Regions from separate parts of the Streptomyces sp. NPDC006739 genome, predicted to be linked through region 2. Evidence: riboswitches for the same ligand, from Rfam matches in the RefSeq annotation. Region 2 holds a riboswitch; the other holds the start of a gene.
The links. Region 2 has a riboswitch for S-adenosylmethionine ahead of thrC (threonine synthase). Riboswitches for the same ligand answer to the same signal wherever they lie in the genome.
Positions count from the first base shown of each region.

Region 1 (7,163 bases), on a different contig from region 2:
GACGAACACCACGATCCTGGTGCTCTCCTCGCTCACCTGCCAGCTCGGCGTGTTCGCCGCCGAGCGCGGTGACGTGAAGAAGCTCCGGGGCTGGTTCATCGTCACCTTCATCATGGGTGCGATCTTCATCGGCGGTCAGATCTACGAGTACACGGAGCTGGTGAAGAAGGACGGCATCTCGCTGTCCTCCGACCCGTACGGCTCGGTGTTCTACCTGACCACCGGTTTCCACGGCCTGCACGTGACGGGTGGCCTCATCGCCTTCCTGCTGGTCCTCGGCCGCACCTACGCGGCGAAGAGGTTCACGCACGAGCAGGCGACCGCCGCGATCGTCGTGTCCTACTACTGGCACTTCGTCGATGTCGTCTGGATCGGCCTCTTCGCCACGATCTATTTGATCAAGTAGCCGGGACCGCTCCCGCATATCCAGAAGCATCGACGCAGAAGATCCTGACACCGGGGTAATCCGTGAAAAAGCTCTCCGCACGACGACGCCATCCGTTGGCGGCACTCGTCGTCCTACTCCTCGCGCTGGCATGCACCGGGGGGCTGTACGCCGCGTTCGCACCCGCGAGCAAGGCGCAGGCTGATGAAACCTCCCAGTCCCTGACCATCGAGGAGGGCAAGAAGCTCTACTCGGTCGGCTGCGCCAGCTGCCACGGCACCGGTGGACAGGGCTCCTCCGACGGGCCGAGCCTGGTGGGCGTGGGCGCAGCCGCCGTCGACTTCCAGGTGGCCACCGGCCGTATGCCGGCCGCCACCTCGCAGGGTCCGCAGGTCCCGAAGAAGAAGAACATCTACACGCAGGCGGAGATCGACCAGATCGCGGCCTACGTCGCCTCGCTGGGTGCCGGTCCCCAGGTGCCCACCAAGGACCAGTACGGCCCGATGGGCGCCGACGTCGCCAAGGGCGGCGAGCTGTTCCGCACCAACTGCGCCCAGTGCCACAACTTCGTCGGCAAGGGCGGCGCGCTCACCAAGGGCAAGTTCGCGCCGGACCTGTCGGGCGTCGATCCGAAGCACATCTACGAGGCCATGCAGACGGGCCCGCAGAACATGCCGTCCTTCCCCGACACCACCCTGTCGGAGAAGAACAAGAAGGACATCATCGCGTACCTGAACGCGGTCAACGGCGACGAGACGGTGAACCCCGGCGGTCTCGACCTGGGCGGCCTCGGGCCGGTCAGCGAGGGTCTGTTCGCCTGGATCTTCGGTCTCGGTGCACTGATCGCGGTCGCCGTCTGGGTCGCCGCTCGGACCGCAAAGGCCAAGAAGTCATGAGTAGCCAAGACATTCCAGAAGAGAACCTGCCCGCTGAGCAGGACCACGCGCACGGAGCCGTGAGCGTCGCGGACGAGGAGAACCCGTTCGCGGACCCGGGGCTGCCGCCCCACGAGCACCGGATCCAGGACATCGACGAACGGGCCGCCAAGCGGTCCGAGCGCGTCGTCGCCCTGCTGTTCACGGTGTCGATGCTGGCCACCGTCGGCTTCATCGCCTCGTACGTGACGATCTCGCCCGCCAAGGCGATCTTCGTCTTCCCGATCGGACACGTCAGCGCGCTGAACTTCGCGCTGGGTCTGTCCCTCGGCGTGGCGCTGTTCTGCATCGGCGCGGGCGCGGTCCACTGGGCCCGCACCCTGATGTCCGACGTGGAGGTCGCCGACGACCGGCACCCCATCGAGGCCCCCGCCGACGTGCGGGCCAAGGTCCACGCGGACTTCAAGCAGGGTGCCAAGGAGTCGGCGCTCGGCCGCCGCAAGCTGATCCGCAACACGATGTTCGGCGCGCTGAGCCTGGTGCCGCTCTCCGGCGTCATGCTGCTGCGCGACCTCAGCCCGCTGCCGGGCACCTCGCTCCGCCACACGCTGTGGTCCAAGGGCAAGCTGCTGGTCAACATGAACACCAACCAGCCGCTGCGCCCCTCGGACGTCCAGGTCGGCTCGCTGACCTTCGCCAAGCCCGAGGGCCTGGAGGAGACCGACGAGGACTTCCAGAACGAGATGGCCAAGGCGGCCCTGATGATCGTCCGGCTCCAGCCGGACAACATCAAGGACAAGCGCGAACTCGAGTGGTCGCACGAGGGCATCGTCGCCTACTCGAAGATCTGCACCCACGTCGGCTGCCCGATCTCCCTGTACGAGCAGCAGACGCACCACGTGCTGTGCCCGTGCCACCAGTCCACCTTCGACCTCTCCGACGGTGCCCGAGTGATCTTCGGCCCGGCCGGTCACGCCCTGCCGCAGCTGCGGATCGGCGTGAGCGACGACGGTTACCTCCAGGCGCTCGGCGACTTCGAGGAGCCCGTCGGTCCTGCATTCTGGGAGCGCGGATGAGCACTGCGACGAACGAAGAGCCCCGCAACCGCGGGAAGGCTCCGGCCGGCGAGCGGATCGCCGACTGGGCCGACGGCCGGCTCGGGATCTACTCCCTGGCCAAGTCCAACATGCGCAAGATCTTCCCCGACCACTGGTCGTTCATGTTGGGCGAAGTGTGCATGTACAGCTTCATCATCATCATCCTCACGGGTGTGTACCTGACGCTGTTCTTCCACCCGTCGATGAACGAGGTGGAGTACCACGGCACGTACGCCCCGCTGCAGGGCCAGCTGATGTCCGAGGCGTTCAGTTCGACCCTGCACATCTCCTTCGACGTGCGCGGTGGTCTGCTCATCCGGCAGATCCACCACTGGGCCGCCCTGATCTTCCTCGCGGGCATGTTCGTGCACATGATGCGCGTGTTCTTCACCGGCGCGTTCCGCAAGCCGCGTGAGGTCAACTGGCTGTTCGGCTTCCTGCTGTTCGCCCTGGGCATGTTCACCGGTTTCACCGGTTACTCGCTCCCGGACGACCTGCTCTCCGGCACCGGTGTCCGCTTCACCGAGGGCGCGATCCTGTCCATGCCGATCGTCGGCACGTACATCTCGTTCTTCCTCTTCGGCGGGCAGTTCCCGGGCCACGACTTCGTGGCGCGGTTCTACTCGATCCACATCCTGCTGCTGCCGGGCATCATGCTCGGTCTGATGGTGGCGCACCTGATCCTGGTCTTCTACCACAAGCACACGCAGTTCGCGGGTCCCGGAAAGTCCGAGAAGAACGTCGTCGGCATGCCGCTGCTGCCGGTGTACATGGCCAAGGCCGGAGGCTTCTTCTTCCTGGTCTTCGGTGTCATCGCGGCCATCGCGGCGGTCACCCAGATCAACCCGATCTGGGCCATGGGCCCCTACCGTCCGGACCAGGTGTCCACCGGCGCCCAGCCCGACTGGTACATGGGCTTCGCCGAGGGCCTGATCCGCTTCATGCCGGGCTGGGAGATCAACTTCTGGGGTCACACGCTCGTCCTGGGCGTGTTCATCCCGCTGGTCCTGTTCGGTGTGGTCCTGGCCGCGATGGCGCTCTACCCGTTCATCGAGTCCTGGATCACCGGCGACAAGCGCGAGCACCACATCCTGGACCGCCCGCGCAACGCCCCGACGCGTACCGCGCTGGGTGTCGCCTGGGTCACGATGTACATGATCACGCTGGTCGGCGGTGGCAACGACCTGTGGGCCACCCACTTCCACCTGTCGATCAACGACGTCACCTGGTTCGTCCGGATCGGGTTCTTCGCCGGACCGGTCATCGCGTTCTTCCTCACCAAGCGGATCTGCCTCGGTCTGCAGCGTCGGGACCGCGACAAGGTGCTGCACGGCCGGGAGACCGGCATCATCAAGCGCCTGCCGCACGGTGAGTTCATCGAGGTGCACGAGCCGCTCAGCCAGGAGCAGCTGCACACCCTCACGGCTCACCACCAGTACGAGCCGGCCGAGATCGGCCCGACGGTCGACGAGAACGGCGTCGAGCGCAAGGTGAAGGGGTCCGAGAAGCTGCGCGCCAAGCTCAGCAACGCCTACTACGGCGAGGACCAGCAGATCCCGAAGCCCACCGTCGACGAGTACAAGGAGATCACGAGCGGCCACGGCCACCACTGATCCTGCGTCGCCACGCCACGGCGAAGGGCCCCGTCCGGTGTTCGGACGGGGCCCTTCGCCGTGCCCGGGGCTGGATAGGGTGGGACGCACCTTCTTCTCCGGGACACCACTTCCGTCTACGACACCCAGGAGCGGCCTTATGAGCGCTGTGACCCCCGCTGGAGGCGACACCGCGGCGGGCCGTTCCTGGCCCGCCCTGCTGAACGGCCTGCTGGAGGGCCGGGACCTCAGCGCGGACGACACGGCCTGGGCGATGGACGTGATCATGCGCGGCGAGGCCACCGACGCGCAGATCGCCGGGTTCGCGGTGGCACTGCGCGCCAAGGGCGAGACCGTCGAGGAGATCACCGGGCTGGTCCGCACGATGTACGAGCACGCGAACGTGATCGAGGTGCCGGGCCGGACCGTCGACATCGTCGGTACGGGCGGCGACGGCGCGAAGACGGTGAACATCTCCACGATGTCCTCGATCGTCATCGCCGGCACGGGCGCGAAGGTCGTCAAGCACGGCAACCGGGCCGCATCCTCGGCGTCCGGTGCCTCGGACGTCCTGGAGAAGCTGGGCGTCAATCTGGAGCTGACGCCGAGGCGTGTCGCGGAGGTCGCCGAGGAAGCCGGCATCACGTTCTGCTTCGCCATCAAGTTCCACCCGGCGCTGCGGCATGTGGCCGCCGCACGCGGCCAGTTGGGGATCCGTACGACCTTCAACGCCCTCGGCCCGCTGACCAACCCGGCCAGGGTGAGGGCCCAGGCGGTGGGCGTCGCCGACCCGCGCATGGCCCCGCTCATCGCCGGCGTCTTCGCCGAGCGCGGCAACTCCTCCCTGGTCTTCCGCGGTGACGACGGCTTCGACGAACTGACCACGACGGCCACCTCCCGGGTCTGGGTGGTCCGCGACGGCAAGGTCACCGAGGAGTCCTTCGACCCGCGTGACGTCGGCATCGAGCTGGTCCCGGTCCAGGCGCTGCGGGGCGGTGACCCCTCCTACAACGCCGAGGTCGCCCGCCGCCTCCTGGACGGCGAGACCGGGCCGGTCCGGGACGCCGTACTGCTGAACTCGGCGGCGGCCCTGGTGGCTCTCGATCCGGGCCCAGGCACGCTGGCCGAGCAGATCCGCGCCGCTATGGACAGGGCCGCCGAGTCGGTCGACTCGGGCGCGGCCAAGCGGGCGCTGGAGCGCTGGGTGGCCGCCAGCAACGCGTGACAAGGGGATCGCGGTCCCGCGATCCGGACAGGAGTTGCGGGACCGCGATCACTTCACGTACGTTCCTGTCCAGGTCATGAGTGACAGTCATGAGGCCCCGGCCGACTGTCCGGCAACCCTCCGTCCGTGGCGGGGTGCCCCGGGTGAAGACCAGGTCGTAGGCAGCGAGGTCTACGGCAAGCGCGGACCCCTCGACAAGCCAGGGGTCCTGGTCCTCGAGGAGCCTCCCGTGAGCAAGCGAATGCGATAGGGCCGCCGAGCCCCGCCTCCGCGCACCCTTCTTCTCTTCTTCTCGTACGTCCTTTTGGCGTACGCCTCACGGGAGTTCACCCATGTCTGTCTCCACCGCTGCCTCCGCCACCTCCGTCCGCGCCCCGCTGCCCGTTCTGGGCCGGGACGTCACCGTCCCGCTGGTCACCGGCGGCGAGGTCACCTACGCGGCCCTCGACTACGCGGCCAGCGCCCCCGCCCTGCAGCGGGTCTGGGACGACGTCGCCGCCTACGCGCCGTACTACGGCAGCGTCCACCGCGGCGCCGGCTACCTCTCCCAGCTCTCCACGGACCTCTTCGAGAACGCCCGCGCGACCGTCGCCGAGTTCCTCGACTGCCGGGCCGACGACCAACTGGTCTTCACCCGGTCGACCACCGACTCCCTCAACCTCCTCGCCGCCGCCCTCCCTGCCGGCTGCCAGGTCTTCGTCTTCGAGACCGAGCACCACGCGAGCCTGCTGCCCTGGAAGGACGCCCGGGTCAGCTACCTCGACGCCCCGCGCACCCCGGCGCAGGCCGTCGAGACCCTGGAGCGCGCCCTCGCCGACCGTGACCCCCACGGCCCGGCCCTGGTCTGCGTCACCGGTGCCTCCAACGTCACCGGCGAGCTGTGGCCGGTGCGCGAGCTGGCCGCCGCCGCCCACGCGCACGGCGCCCGGATCGTCCTGGACGCGGCCCAGCTCGCCCCGCACCACCCGGTCTCCGTCCGTGACCTGGACGTCGACTGGGTCGCCTTCTCCGGGCACAAGCTGTACGCCCCCTTCGGCTGCGGAGTGCTGGCCGGCCGGGCCGACTGGCTCCAGGCGGCCGACCCCTACCTCGCGGGCGGCGGCGCCAGCCGCAAGGTCACCCGGCGCGCGGACGGCGGAGTGGACGTGGAGTGGCAGGACAGCGCCGCCCGCCACGAGGCCGGCTCCCCGAACGTGATCGGCGCCTACTCCATCGCGTCGGCCTGCAAGGCGCTCACCGAGGCCGGTTTCGACACCCTGGTGGCCCGGGAGCAGTACCTGGTCGACACGGTCCGCTCGGGCCTCGCCGAGGTCCCGCAGGTCAAGGTGCTCTCCCTGTTCGGCGACGACGCGCCGCGGGTCGGCGTGATCTCCTTCGTCGTCGAGGGCTGGAACAGCTCGCACTTCGCCGCCGCCCTCTCCGCCGAGTACGGCATCGGCGTCCGCGACGGCCTCTTCTGCGCCCACCCCCTGGTCCGCACCCTGCTCGGCAGCGACCCGCAGACCCAGGGCGAGTGCGGCGCCCCCGAGGCCGCTCCCGGCGAGAAGTCCCTGAACGCGATCCGGGTGTCCTTCGGCGCGGGCACCCCGGACGAGCATGTCGAGCGGTTCGTGACGGCGGTACGGGAACTGGTCACCGAGGGTGCGAAGTGGTCGTACCGCACCGAGGACGGCCGCTGCGTCCCGGCGGTCTGACCGCCCGCGGGTGGCTGGTGCTGCGACCGGAAGGGTTCACTGGCTCGCGACGCCCGGCACGGCACTCCCCCAGCCTTCGGCCGGGGGTACCCCCACGCCGCCGCGTTGTCGCATCACCCGAGTACGTCCAGTACGCGGGCGACGCTCCGTCTGGCGAGGCTCCCCCACTGCCTGAACGGCGTGGGAGGTGCCCCCAGCACCGGACGCCGCGAGCTGCTCGGCAAACCTCCCCGGACAGAACAACTAGCCGTCCAGCCCGATGGCGAACGCCGCCTCCAGGTCGTGCTGGGAGTAG
Region 1 covers NZ_JBIAGM010000002.1:416,163-423,325, reverse strand. Annotated here, with positions in the region: gene ACFYMM_RS05325 (heme-copper oxidase subunit III) at 1-406, shown strand, start outside; gene ACFYMM_RS05320 (c-type cytochrome) at 469-1,281, shown strand; gene ACFYMM_RS05315 (Rieske 2Fe-2S domain-containing protein) at 1,278-2,336, shown strand; gene ACFYMM_RS05310 (cytochrome bc complex cytochrome b subunit) at 2,333-3,970, shown strand; gene trpD (anthranilate phosphoribosyltransferase) at 4,110-5,174, shown strand; SAM riboswitch class IV at 5,247-5,363, shown strand; gene ACFYMM_RS05300 (aminotransferase class V-fold PLP-dependent enzyme) at 5,507-6,868, shown strand; gene ACFYMM_RS05295 (Lrp/AsnC family transcriptional regulator) at 7,112-7,163, opposite strand, start outside.
Region 1: it holds a riboswitch for S-adenosylmethionine, as region 2 does, so the genes downstream of both, ACFYMM_RS05300 (aminotransferase class V-fold PLP-dependent enzyme) here and thrC (threonine synthase) in region 2, are expected to answer to the same signal.

Region 2 (7,163 bases):
CGCGAGTACGGACTGCTGCCGGTCACCGGCTCCGCCTCCAACACCATGAGCCAGGCGGCCCGGGACAAGGACCTGCACGCCTTCCTCGACCAGCTGCCGACCTCCGAGCTGTATCCCGTCGGCAAGACCTCGTGGGCGGCGGTCAGCGCGGCCGTGAAGCAGGACATCGGCCAGGCGGTCGCCCCCGGCGCGAGCCCCGCCGCCGTGCTGACCCGGCTCCAGACCCTGGCCGCCACGGCGGACAGCACCGCCAAGGGCTGACCGCGCGGAGGGCCGAGCGGGGAGGGCCGAGCGCGCGACGGCATCGATGTCAGTGCCGGGCGTTACGGTCTTCTCCATGGACCGGCACGAACTGGGCAGCCGCGAACAGGCCATCCTCGCCCTGGAGCGCCGGGGCTTTCCCGGCCCCGGCGCCAAGGAGCGGGCGATACGCGAGGAACTGGGCCTGGCCCCGGTGCGCTACTACCAGCTGCTCAACGCCCTGCTGGACGACGAGCGGGCCCTCGCGCACGACCCGGTGACGGTGAACCGCCTGCGCCGGGTCAGACAGACGCGCCGTACGGAACGCTGAGCCGCCGTTGTGCGCCGGTGTGCCACCCATGAGCCATGCGTGCTCCCGGCCCCCGGTGGATAGGGTCGCCGTATGGGCATCCAGACGACGGACTCGACCGACCCCGTGGACCCGCTGCCGACCCCGGTGACACCGGCCGGCCGGGACGGACTGCGCGCACTGCTCGACCGCCCCCGCGCCGCCGTGATCGGCCTGGACTTCGACGGCACGCTGGCGCCGATCGTCGCCGACCCCGACCAGGCCCGCGCCCACCCCGAAGCCGTCCCCGCGCTGGCCGCCCTCGCCCCGAAGGTGGCCGCCGTCGCCGTGATCACCGGCCGCCCGGCCGGGGTCGCGGTGCGCCACGGCGGCTTCGCGGGCGTTCCCGGCCTGGAGCACCTCACCGTGCTCGGCCACTACGGCGCCGAACGCTGGGACGCCGTCACCGGCACCGTCAGCGCCCCCGCCCCGCACCCCGGGGTCACCGCGGTCCGCGCGGAGCTGCCCGGCTTCCTCGACCGCATCGGCGCCTGGCGCGGCACCTGGATCGAGGAGAAGGGCCGGGCCGTCGCCGTCCACACCCGCCGGGCCGAGGACCCCCAGGCGGCCTTCGAGGCCCTGCGCGCCCCCCTCGCCGACCTCGCCACCCGCCACGGCCTGATCGTCGAGCCCGGCCGGATGGTCCTGGAACTGCGCCCGCCAGGCATGGACAAGGGCGTCGCCCTCCTGGACTACATCCGCGGCACCGGCGCCGAGTGCGTCCTCTACGCCGGTGACGACCTCGGCGACCTCCCCGCCTTCGCCGCCGTCGACAAACTCCGCTCCGACGGCGTCCCCGGCCTGCTGGTGTGCAGCGGCAGCACCGAGGTCACCGAACTGGCGGAACGCGCGGACCTGGTGGTGGACGGCCCGGCCGGAGTCGTCCACCTGCTACGGGCCCTCGCCACCCGCCTGGGCTGAGGCCGCGTCCGCCTGGGCGGAAGCCGCACCCGGCTGGGCTGAGGCCGCACCCGGCTGGGCTGAGGCCGCACCCGGCCGGGTTGAAGCCGCGTCCGGCTGAGCGGAAGCCTCGCCCGCCTGGGCGGAAGCCTCGCCCACCTGGGCTGAGGCCGCGTCCGGCTGGGCGGAAGCCGCACCCCGGCCAGGCCGAAGCCGCACCCCGGCCAGGCCGAAGCCGCACCCCGGTCAGGCCGAAGCCGCACCCCGGCCAGGCCGAAGCCGCACCCCGGCCAGGCCAAGGGGGGCTCAGCCGGGTCGGTTCTCGTCCAGGGCGTGCAGTTGGTCCAGGAACCACTGGGCCGGGGGCAGCGCGGTCGCCGCCGCGGACAGCCGCTTCGCGCGTTCCGCCCGCTCGTGGGCCGGCATGGTGAGCGCCTGGTGCAGGGCGGTCGCCGTGCCCTGGATGTCGTACGGGTTGACGGTCAGCGCGTCCTCGCCCAGCTCCTCGAACGCCCCCGCCTCCCGGGACAGCACCAGCGCGCAGCCCTCGTCCGAGACGACCGGGACCTCCTTGGCGACCAGGTTCATGCCGTCGCGGATCGGGTTGACCAGCGCCACGTCCGCCAGCCGGTAGGCGGCCAGCGAGCGGGCGAAGTCGTCCTTGACGTGCAGGACGACCGGCGTCCAGCCCTCGGTGCCATAGCTCGCGTTGATGTCGTCGGCCACCCGCCGCACCTCGGCCGTGTAGTCGCGGTACACGGCCAGATCCTGCCGGGACGGGTAGGCGAACGCCACGTGCACCACCCGCTCGCGCCACTCCGGGTGGTCGTCCAGCAGCTGCCGGTACGCCAGCAGCCCGCGCACGATGTTCTTCGACAGCTCGGTGCGGTCCACCCGCACGATCGTCCGGCGCCCCTCGCCGATCTCCTCCCGCAGCGCCGCCATCCGCTCGGTCACGTCCGGCCGGTGCGCCCGCTCCCGCAGGAAGTCCGCGTCGGCGCCCAGACCGTGCACGCCGACGCGGGTGCCGGCCGGGATGCCGGGGCTGCCCAGGACGGCGTGACAGCAGTCCCGGAACGCGTCCGCCCAGCGCCGGGTCAGGAACGCCGCCCGGTCCGCGCCCAGGATCCCGCCCAGCAGCTCCGCCGCGATGTCGTCCGGGAGCAGCCGGAAGTAGTCCGGCGGGGCCCACGGGGTGTGCGAGAAGTGACCGATGCGCAGGTCGGGGCGGAGTTCGCGGAGCATCCGGGGGGCCAGGGCCAGGTGGTAGTCCTGGATCACCACCGCCGCGCCGTCGGCCGCCTCCTCGGCCAGCGCCTCGGCGAAGGCCCGGTTGTAGGCCTGGTACGACGCCCACCGGCGCCGGAACTCCGCGTCGAAGACCGGCTCCAGCGGGGTCTGGTAGAGCATGTGGTGGACGAACCACAGGACCGAGTTGGCGATGCCGTTGTACGCGTCCGAGAAGACACCGGCGTCGATGTCCAGCATCCGCACCCGCTGCCCGCCGGTGTCCTCGGCCGGCAGCAGCCCGCCCTCGGCGCGCCGCACCGCCTCCCGGTCCGCGTCGCCCAGCGCGGCGCACACCCACACCGCGTTCGCGTCCGGCCCGATGGCCGACAGACCCGAGACCAGCCCGCCGCCGCCGCGCTTGGCGTGCAGCGAGCCGGCCCCGCCGTCGGGCCGAACCTCGTACGAAACCGGGCCGCGATTGGACGCGACCAGCACCTCAGCACCGTGCGTGGAAGCCATACGCCTCAACCTAGCCGGGCAGGTAAACGCTCAAACGTACGGCTCGCCCCGCGCGGGGTCCGTATACGGCCGTTCTTCAGCGGTCCCCGAGCGGGGCTCACGCCACCTTCCGGGCCGCGTACTCCGCGATCTCCGCCATCGGCGGACGCTCCTCCGTGTCCACCGGGTAGGTGCGCGGCTCGAAGCCCTCCTGCCCCCGCTCGAACTGGGTCAGCGAGGGCCGCACCAGGTGCCCGCGGGCCAGCCTCAGCTGCGCCGTGCGGTAGATCGCCGCCGCCATCCGGCCCAGCGCCCGCCCGTCCTGGTGCCGGTGCCTGCGCACCCCGACGTCCACCTGGGCCAGGGCATCGAGCCCCACCAGGTGCAGCGCGTCCACCAGCATGCCCAGCTCCACGCCGTACCCGACCGGGAACGGCAGCTGTTCGAGCAGCGAGCGGCGGGCCGCGTACTCACCGCCCAGCGGCTGCACGAAACCGGCCAGCTGCGGCCAGTGCAGGTTCAGCAGCGGGCGCGCCACCAGCTCGGTCACCCGGCCGCCCTGGCCGGCCGCGGTGCCGAGCGGACGGTCGTACATCGCCTTGACCAGATCCACCCCGGGATCGGTCAGCAGCGGGCCGACGATCCCGGAGACGAAGTCGGAGGAGAACTCCCGCAGATCGGCGTCGACGAAACAGACGATGTCCCCGCCGGTGACCAGGAGCGAGCGCCACAGCACCTCGCCCTTGCCGGGAACGGCCGGAACGCGCGGCAGGATCGCGTCGCGGTGGACCACCCGGGCGCCGGCCGACGCGGCCACCTCGGAGGTGCGGTCGGTGGAGCCGGAGTCGACGACGACGATCTCGTCGACGAGCGGCATCTGCTGCATGAGGTCATGACGGATCACCGCGACGATGTCGCCGACCGTCTCCTCCTCGTTGAGCGCGGGCAGCACGACGGACACCGACTGGCCCGTGCGCTGCTTCGCGGCGAGGATCTGGTGCGGGGGACGATCGGACACGGACCAGGAGTGGGTGGCCAGCCAGCGCTCGACTTCTTCCAGCACAGTGTGCGGCTCCTCACTGTTGTCTCGCGGTTCGGACGACTATCTCAACTGTCCTGGCCTTCGGTTACAGTCTTGGACAACGCGGGTGACCATCGCATGTCAGGGTCGCCCCCGCCCACAACCGCATACAGCTCATCCAGAGGGGCAGAGGGACACGGCCCGATGAAGCCCCGGCAACCCTCCAGCCGGCACTCGTGTCGATCGCTGTGCGACCACAGCCGACCGATCCGCGAGGCTCCCGGCTAGGGAAGGTGCCAAATCCGTCTCGCGACGAGATGCGTCGCGAGGAAGATGAGGAGAAAGGGCCTCGCCTCCATGGCTGTGCAGACAGTTGCAAGCTCCAGCAATCCCACCGTAGACCTCGGCCCGGCCGCCGCGCTCAGCTGTCGCGAGTGCGGTCACCGCGTGCCCCTCGGACCGGTCTTCGCCTGCGAGGAGTGTTTCGGTCCGCTGGAGATCGCCTACGACTTCTCGGGCTACGACACCGAAGAGCTGCGGCGGCGCATCGAGTCCGGGCCCGCGAACATCTGGCGTTACGCCCCGCTGCTGCCCGTCCCCGCCGACGTGGCGACCAAGCCCAACATCAACCCCGGCTGGACCAAGCTCGTCCAGGCCGACAACCTGGCGCGCGAGCTGGGTGTCACCGGCGGGCTGTACGTGAAGGACGACTCCGGGAACCCGACGCACTCCTTCAAGGACCGGGTCGTCGCCCAGGCGCTGGAGGCCGCCCGCGCCTTCGGGTTCACCACGCTGAGCTGCTCCTCGACCGGCAACCTGGCCGGTGCGGTGGGCGCCGCGGCGGCCCGCGCCGGCCTGCGCTCCTGCGTGTTCATCCCGCACGACCTGGAGCAGGGCAAGATCGTCATGGCCGCGGTCTACGGCGGCGACCTCGTCGGCATCGAGGGCAACTACGACGACGTGAACCGCTTCTGCTCCGAGCTGATCGGCGACCCGGCCGGCGAGGGCTGGGGCTTCGTCAACGTCAACCTGCGGCCGTACTACGCCGAGGGCTCCAAGACGCTGGCGTACGAGATCTGCGAGCAGCTCGGCTGGCGGCTGCCGGACCAGATCGTGGTCCCGATCGCCTCCGGTTCCCAGCTCACGAAGATCGACAAGGGTCTGCAGGAGCTGATCAGGCTCGGGCTGGTCGAGGACAGGCCGTACAAGATCTTCGGCGCGCAGGCCGAGGGCTGCTCGCCGGTGTCGACTGCGTACAAGGCGGGGCACGACGTGGTCCGCCCGCAGAAGCCGGACACGATCGCCAAGTCGCTGGCGATCGGCAACCCGGCGGACGGCCCCTACGTCCTCGACATCGCCCGTCGCACGGCCGGCGCGGTGGAGGACGTGAACGACGAGCAGATCGTCGACGCGATCAGGCTGCTGGCCCGGACCGAGGGCATCTTCGCGGAGACCGCCGGCGGGGTCACGGTCGGCGTGACGAAGAAGCTGATCGAGAACGGCGTCCTCGACCCCGCCCTGACCACGGTCGTCCTGAACACCGGCGACGGCCTCAAGACCCTCGACGCGGTGGCCGACACCGGCCTCACCGCGACGATCCGCCCCAACCTGGACTCCTTCCGAGAGGCTGGCCTCGCATGAGTGTGACCGTCCGCATCCCCACCATCCTGCGCACCTACACCGGTGGGCAGGCCGAGGTCGCCGCCGAGGGTGCCACCCTCGCCGAGGTCATCGCCGACCTGGAGAAGAACCACACCGGGATCGCCGCGCGCGTTCTGGACGACCAGGGCAAGCTGCGCCGGTTCGTGAACGTGTACGTCAATGACGACGACGTGCGTTTCGAGCAGGGGCTGGAGACCGCGACGCCGGAGGGTGCGGGCGTCTCCATCATTCCGGCCGTCGCCGGCGGCTGACCGAATGACCGCACATTACCCTTGGTAACACCTATTACCGCCTGTTCATCGAATTGCCCCCTCCCGGTGAGAAGTGGAGGGGGCAATTCTGTGTGGTTGAGCGCGGTACAGTTGGGGAACACGGTGGCGGTCCGCAGGTCGGAAGCCCTGGATTCTTGCCGCGCGTCCGGCAAGAAGTAGCCAAAGTGTGTGGGTGGTTGGCGGCTTTCGTGCCCTTTGCCCGGCCCGACTTGCCCTCCCTTCCTGGGAATTGTCGCCACATTCCGGACCGTGCCCTTCCAGAATTCTCGTCCGATTGACCTGTTGCAGACGGCAGTTGGACAGATACATTCAGCCGCGGTCGACGCGTTCCGGCGCACGCCCCCGACCCATGGGGGGTGAGGTCTGACCCGGATCCGCGAAGTGTGGATCTGTGCAAGGGCCAGTAATAGGGGAGTTAGGCATGGCTCAGGGCACCGTCAAGTGGTTCAACGCGGAGAAGGGGTACGGCTTCATCGCGGTCGACGGTGGTGCGGACGTCTTCGTCCATTACAGCGCCATTCAGATGGACGGCTATCGCACCCTTGAAGAGGGCCAGCGGGTGGAGTTCGAGATCTCGCAGGGCCAGAAGGGCCCGCAGGCCGACATGGTCCGCCTCAGCGCCTGAACGTTCACACACATCGGAGGACCCGTTCCTGGTAGGGGGCGGGTCCTCCGTCATGTCCGCAGCCGGCCTCTCCCCGCACGCGTCCGCCGCCGGCCCTCTCCTCGCACCGCTCCCGGGGTGCCGTGCCCCCCGTGCGCCCCGCCCGATACCCGGGAGGCGCTTGTGCCCGCCCGTCACCCGACCACCACCCCCAAACGAGCCCGCTACGCGGGCGCACCTTGCACTCGGGCATGCCGAGTGCTAATCATTGGCGTTAGCACTCTGAAGGTGAGAGTGACAAAGAAGGACCGGGTCGGTGAGGCCCGCAGGCCGGGTGGGGCAAGGAACCCACGGGTCGGCGAGCCGTCCGTCGCGGGCGCGGGCGCG
Region 2 covers NZ_JBIAGM010000009.1:94,219-101,381, forward strand. Annotated here, with positions in the region: gene ACFYMM_RS19610 (extracellular solute-binding protein) at 1-261, shown strand, start outside; gene ACFYMM_RS19615 (DUF3263 domain-containing protein) at 338-571, shown strand; gene otsB (trehalose-phosphatase) at 644-1,510, shown strand; gene ACFYMM_RS19625 (trehalose-6-phosphate synthase) at 1,796-3,238, opposite strand; gene ACFYMM_RS19630 (glucosyl-3-phosphoglycerate synthase) at 3,336-4,280, opposite strand; SAM riboswitch class I at 4,410-4,578, shown strand; gene thrC (threonine synthase) at 4,596-5,879, shown strand; gene ACFYMM_RS19640 (MoaD/ThiS family protein) at 5,876-6,151, shown strand; gene ACFYMM_RS19645 (cold-shock protein) at 6,594-6,797, shown strand.